2 regions of the Streptomyces sp. OZ13 genome follow, and region 1 is predicted to be linked to the other one. Evidence: riboswitches for the same ligand, from Rfam matches in the RefSeq annotation. Region 1 holds a riboswitch; the other holds the start of a gene.

The links. Region 1 has a riboswitch for cyclic di-AMP ahead of ACTMTU_RS32400 (transglycosylase family protein). Riboswitches for the same ligand answer to the same signal wherever they lie in the genome.
Region 2: another riboswitch for cyclic di-AMP. It lies ahead of ACTMTU_RS19510 (transglycosylase SLT domain-containing protein); the one in region 1 lies ahead of ACTMTU_RS32400 (transglycosylase family protein).

The regions. Positions count from the first base shown of each region.
Region 1 is NZ_JBQHCZ010000021.1:34,692-38,008, forward strand. It holds gene ACTMTU_RS32395 (transglycosylase family protein) at 1-811, shown strand, start outside; cyclic di-AMP (ydaO/yuaA leader) riboswitch at 1,164-1,301, shown strand; gene ACTMTU_RS32400 (transglycosylase family protein) at 1,306-1,974, shown strand; gene eno (phosphopyruvate hydratase) at 2,286-3,317, shown strand, end outside.
Region 2 is NZ_JBQHCZ010000008.1:55,282-58,598, reverse strand. It holds gene ACTMTU_RS19510 (transglycosylase SLT domain-containing protein) at 595-1,470, opposite strand; cyclic di-AMP (ydaO/yuaA leader) riboswitch at 1,473-1,633, opposite strand; gene ACTMTU_RS19505 (cellulose binding domain-containing protein) at 2,065-3,317, opposite strand, start outside.

The DNA.
Region 1 (3,317 bases):
CGCCGACTTCGGCAACGGCTTCTACGGCGGACTCCAGTTCTCCGAGGAGGTCTGGGCCGCGTACGGCGGCACCGCGTACGCGCCGAGCGCCGACCTCGCCAGCCGCTCGCAGCAGATAGCGGTCGCAGAGAAGGTGCTCGCCGCCGAGGGCCCGCAGGCGTGGCCCGCGTGCGGGCCGCTCGCGGGGCTCGTCGACGACGGCACGGACACCGGCGTCGATCCCGGCATCCTGCCGCTGCCGCAGCAGAGCGAAGCGCCGGCCGCTGAGCCGTCCGAGGACGCCTCCGGCACGGACACGCCGGCCGACGCCACGGACAGCGGGACCCTCGAGGACTCTTCCGGCGGTCCGGGCGGGACCGGAGCGCCGGACGGCGCGGACGCGTCCGCGCCGTCCCGTGACGCCGGTGACGCGCCGGACTCCACGGACGGGACCACCACGGCTCCGGATGCTCCCGACGCGTCCGACGGCGTCACGGACGCTGCTCCCTCCGACGAGGCGACGAGCGGCGGCGGCAAGCACCGCGGCGCTCCCGCCGACGACGAGGCGGAAACGGGCAATGCGGAAGAGGGTCGCGAAAGTGGCCGTCATGCCTCACGTGGTGAAAGTTCAGGTCGTAATGGTGTCGACGAGGCAACCCGCCCCGACGCCTACACGGTTCAGCCCGGCGACAACCTGTGCGACATCGCCGCCGAGAAGGACGTGCCCGGCGGTTGGCCGGCGCTCTACGAGGCGAACGAGGAGACCGTCGGGGCCGACCCGGACCTCATCCTGCCCGGTCAGAGCCTCGATCTCGGCCTGAACCGGGTCTAGTTCGCGTAGCGTTTCGCGGGCTTATGTCCGTTGTGTGCGAGTGAGACAAGGGTCTCTTTGCTGCAACTGCGGCAAATCCCCCTGCGAATTCGCCCACTCCGCCCCTCACCTGCGAAAACGGACACTCATAGGTGGCCGGTTCGGGCGATTTCTCCCCGATGTTCGACTTTGAACATCGGGGAGTCGTGTGTCTACCGTCTGAACCGTTCGCCATCGCGGGCACCGTCGACCGATACGCCGAATCCTGCCGTCGGTCGGGGGGAACAGTCGTCGCTCAGAGCGCCGAAGGCAGGAGCGGGGGACCCAGGTAAGTGCCGGGCCCGTGAGCCGAGATCGCGAGAGGCCGACCGTACGTCGAGGTCGGCCGGACCGTGGAGACCGGCGGAACGGAACCGGCTGGGGGTGAAGACCGCGCGTCAGTGACGTGCGGCCGGGCAACTCACAGGCCCGAACCCGACAGCTCACCTCGCAGGCGTCGGTGAGGAGATAGCTCCATGCTGCGTTCTTCCGGCAACGCCAAGCACCGCCGCGCTTCCAGGACGACCCGTATCGCCGCCTTCGTCGGCATCACCGGTGCGGCCGTCGCCGCGCCGCTGCTCGGTGCGGGCACCGCCTCCGCCGCCACCACGGCCGAGTGGGACGCCGTCGCCCAGTGCGAGTCCGGCGGCGACTGGTCCATCAACACCGGCAACGGCTACTACGGCGGCCTGCAGTTCTCCACCTCGACTTGGGCCGCGTACGGCGGCACCGCGTACGCCGCGACCGCCGACCAGGCGTCCAAGTCCCAGCAGATCGAGATAGCCGAGAAGGTCCTGGCCGGCCAGGGCAAGGGCGCCTGGCCGAGCTGTGGCGTCGGCCTGTCCAACGCTGCCAACGACGCCGGCTCCGCCGAGGCCGAGCCCACCGAGCCGGCCCAGGAGCGCGCCGAGGCCCCCACCACGCGCTCCGAGCGCGCCGAGGCCCCGGCGAAGAACGCCGCTGCCGAGGCCAAGTCCTTCAAGAAGGGCGACGGCGAGTACAAGGTCAAGGCCGGCGACACCCTGAGCACCATCGCCGAGGCCGAGAAGGTCAAGGGCGGCTGGGAGAAGCTCTTCGAGCTGAACAAGGACATTGTCGAGGACGCCGACGTGATCCACCCGGGTCAGCAGCTCCACCTGAGCTGACCCACCCCTTCCTCCCACGGTCCGGCGGTCGTGGGAGGCCACCCGTCTTCCGAACGGGATCCGAGCACCCCGGTCCGGCGCACCTTCCCCCGAACGCGCCGGGCCGGGGTTCGGTCCGTCGAGGGCCAGGGCCCGAATGCCGGTTACCCACAGGTAGATACCGCCCTGTTTGCCCCGTCCCAAGGGTCTTGATGCCCTTTTTCGTCCCAGGGGGCGGGCATCGGCCGGCCTTTGCCCCCGAGGCGGTTAGGCTCTTGCCGCAAGGCCAAGCAGACCTCTGCACTTTTTCTCGCGTCACATCCCAGAAGGAGATGCTCGTGCCGTCCATCGACGTCGTCGTAGCCCGGGAAATCCTGGACTCCCGAGGTAACCCCACGGTCGAGGTCGAGGTTGGCCTCGACGACGGCAGCACGGGTCGTGCTGCAGTTCCGTCCGGCGCCTCCACCGGTGCGTTCGAGGCTCTCGAGCTTCGCGACGGTGACCAGAACCGCTACCAGGGCAAGGGTGTCGAGAAGGCCGTCCTCGCCGTCATCGAGCAGATCGGCCCGGAGCTCGTCGGTTACGACGCCACCGAGCAGCGGCTGATCGACCAGGCGATGTTCGACCTGGACGCCACCCCGGACAAGTCCTCCCTCGGCGCCAACGCCATCCTCGGCGTCTCCCTCGCCGTGGCGCACGCCGCCTCCGAGGCCTCGGACCTGCCGCTCTTCCGCTACCTGGGCGGCCCGAACGCGCACCTGCTGCCCGTTCCGATGATGAACATCCTGAACGGCGGCTCGCACGCCGACTCCAACGTGGACATCCAGGAGTTCATGATCGCGCCGATCGGCGCCGAGTCCTTCTCCGAGGCCCTTCGCTGGGGCACCGAGGTCTACCACACCCTCAAGAAGGTCCTGAAGCAGAAGGGCCTGTCCACCGGTCTCGGCGACGAGGGCGGCTTCGCGCCGAACCTCGACTCCAACCGCGCCGCCCTGGACCTCATCCTCGAGGCCATCAAGGAGGCCGGTTACGCCCCGGGCAAGGACATCGCGCTCGCGCTCGACGTCGCCGCGTCCGAGTTCTACAAGGACGGCTCGTACGAGTTCGAGGGCAAGTCCCGCTCGGCCGCCGAGATGACCGAGTACTACGCGGAGCTCGTCGACTCCTACCCGCTGGTCTCCATCGAGGACCCGCTGTTCGAGGACGACTGGGCCGGCTGGCAGGCCATCACCGAGAAGCTCGGCGCCAAGGTGCAGCTCGTCGGCGACGACCTGTTCGTCACCAACCCGGAGCGCCTGGCCCGCGGCATCGAGGAGAACGCCGCGAACGCCCTGCTCGTGAAGGTCAACCAGATCGGTTCGCTG
Region 2 (3,317 bases), on a different contig from region 1:
GGGCGCGCCCCGCGCGGTTCCCGCAGAGCTGTGACCTGCGCCTTTCGGCCGCACAGCCGTTGTGCTCGGCCCGCCGGCGGTGTGTTCGCACCGCACACCGCCGACATCGGCGCGGACACATCAACGCGCCATCGTCCGCCGGAGCCGTCGCCTCCACGGTGGCACACGGCACCTCGGGAGCCGCTCGAGAGCCGCTCGAGCCGGGCGCCCGGCGGCCGTGTCCACGGTTCCGGGGGAGCAGGCCGGTCGCTTCCCGTCCGAGCCCGGTCGCTTCCCGCCGGTGCCGCTCGCGTCGGCCTCCCGGTGCCGCGCGGGCTCCTCCCTGCCGCCCGGCACCCTCATCTCACCGGCGAACAGGACCACGGGCAAGGGCCACGTGCGGGGCGCGTACAAGGCACGTGCGGGCGGGCACGCCGTCTCGGGCGGCACGCGCGGCGCTGCGGCACGTGCGGGGCACGCTCGTTTCGTGCGGCACGTGCGGCACGTGCGGCCGGTTCCGGACACGGCCACGGGCCGGTGCCCGGAACGCCGTGGGGCGTCCCGGGCACCGGCCCGTCAGGTCTGGTCGGCCGGTCGGCCGCCGCGCGGGTCCCGTCAGTAGGGGCCGTTCACGTTGTCGATCGAGCCGTACCGGTCGGCGGCGTAGTTGCACGCGGCGGTGATGTTGGCGACCGGGTCGTACAGGTCGAAGGACGTGCCCTCGACGTGGTAGGCGTCGAAGGTGGGCTGGATGACCTGGAGCAGGCCCTTGGAGGGCGTGCCGTTGACGGCGTTGATGTCCCAGTTGTTGATGGCCAGCGGGTTGCCGGAGGACTCACGCATGATGTTGCGGTGGATGCCTTCGTAGCTTCCCGGGATGCCGTGCTGGGCCATGATGTCCAGCGACTCGCGGATCCAGCCGTCGAGGTTGTTGGCGTAGGCCGGCTTCGCGGGGGCCGCGGCGGCCTGGACCGCCGGGGCGCTCGTGCGCTCGGAGCGGTCCGCGCGGGCGGTGTCGGCGGCGCGCTCGGACGTCTCGGCCTCTTCCGTGGCCTTCGGAGCGGCCTTCTCCTTGGCCTGCGGCTTCGCCTTCGGCTCGGCCTCGGCCTCGGCCTTGGCGCCGATCGTCAGCTGGAGACCGGGGTGAATCAGCGCCGGGTCCGCTCCGACGGCCTTCCGGTTGTCCTTGTAGAGCTGCTTCCAGCCGCCGTTCAGAGAATGCTCTTCGGCGATCTTGTAAAGCGAGTCACCGGCGACCACGGAATACGTGACGGTGCCGGCCTTCTGCGCGACGGCCTGCGCGGCCGCGGCGAAGGTCGTGGCGGGAGCGACGGTCCGCTCCACCACGGCGGGGGCCGCCGCGGGTGCCGCCTGAGCAGCGGTGCCGCCGATGAGCGGCAGGGCGAGCGCGGCGCCGCCCGTGCCGGCTGCGACGAATCCACGGGTCAGCGAACGGGACTTGGGACGACGGTGCTTACCCTTTGCGGGCATGGCGAATTCCTCTCCGTCGCCTGCGAGGTGAGCTGTCGGGTTCGGGCTGGAGATGCCCGGCCGCAGGTGAATGCGGCTTAACCCCGAGCCGTTCCGGATTCCGGTACGGCGACTTACCTGGTTCCCCCGCTCCTGCCGTACGTGAAGTGAGTGCGGTTGCGGATTCCGGACGGCGGCAGGATTCGGCGGTCCACCCGGATTGACGGTGACCGTAAGCGAGAGCGTCCCCGGGAAACAAGTGCCGAATTCCACATCACAATCCGAATGGGGCTTCCTCGCGCGGATTTTCAATTTGTCAGTTCCGCGTCAAAGAACTCAAAGCCCTTACCGGGAAAGGGAAGCACCTCTTCCGGCATCCTCGCCACGGTGACCGGCCGGGTGACCGACATCACGGGCTCCCTGTGCAACCATCCTGACCGCCATAGCCCTACAAGAACGCCAACTCACAACAACAAGGCCCAATTAGACTTAACGAGCAAGACGGTAAAACAAGCCATATAGGACATCCGGTGCCGAACGTGCCCTCCAGAAGGGGCCGATCGGCCACGGGTCCCGGCCGCCACATCCGCCGACCGGGACCCGGGCCTCGCGTCCTCAGCCCCCTGTGGTGCAGGTCTCACCGCCCGAGGTGAAGGCGGCCGGTGCGGTGTTGCGGCCCGACCAGCTGCCGGTGAATCCGAAGGACACCGACGCGCCCGCGGCCACCTTGCCGTTCCAGGAGACGTTCTCGGCCGTCACCTCGGCGCCGCTCTGGCGGTGGGCGGCGTTCCACATCTGGCCGACCGTCTGCCCGTCGGGGAAGCTCCACCGCAGCTGCCAGCCGTCCAGGGCGGCGCTGCCCGAATTGGTCAGCGTGACATCGGCCTGGAAGCCGCCGGACCACTGGTTGGTGATCTTGTAGGCGACCGAGCATCGCGCGTCCCCCGGCGGGTCCGGGTCGGGGTCGGGCCCCGGACCGGGGTCGGTGCCGCCACCGTCCGACGACTCGCCGTACTGGATGCCGCGCCCGTTGGTCGACACGTACACCCGCCCGTAGACCCGCGGGTCGCCGGTGATCGAGGCGCCGGTCCAGCCCCACTGGTGCGCGTCGTCGTTGATCCGCGTCCAGTCGGCGCCGCCGTTCGTGGACCGGAAGATGCCGCGCACCCCGCCGATCTTCGCGCTGACGAAGATCGTCTGGTACGAGGCGCCGGGAGCCGCCTTGCCGAAGCCCACGGCGTCCGCCTGCTCGACCCCCTCGACCTTCCGGAAGGTCACGCCCGAGTCGGTCGAGTGCCACAGTCCGTACGTCCCTGAGGCCGTGCCGCCCGCGAGCCACACGTCGCCCTCCACGCCGGGCACGGCCTTGAAGCGGACGTTGCCCTCCTGCGGCAGACCGCTCGACGCCCTCGCGGTGAACGTGGCGCCGCCGTCCTGCGACACGTAGAAGGTGCCGGCCTTGTACCCGTAGAACTTCTTCGGGTTCTTACGGTCCGACTCCACCGTCGCGCCGGCGGGGATCCCGGTGGACGCCTTCCACGAGCTGCCGTACCCGGTGGTGTGGTGCACGCCGGTGCCGTCCGGGCTCCAGACGAAGCCGCTGCCGTCCGCGGCGGCGGCGACCGTTCCTCCGCCCGTCACGCCGGCAGGCTGCGAGGCCTGGAACCAGTTGGCCCCGTTGTCCGTGGAGAAGCCGATGTGCGGGGCGGCGTCGGCGTTTCCGACCCGTACGACCGTGGCGGGCGCCGCCTCCGCGAAGTCCAGGCTCGTGGTCGACGAGAGGTTCGGGGAGGTGAACATCAGAGGCGGCACGGCGCCGAGGTCGGTGTGCCGGAAGCCGCCGATGTCACCGAGGGCGCTCAGCAGCG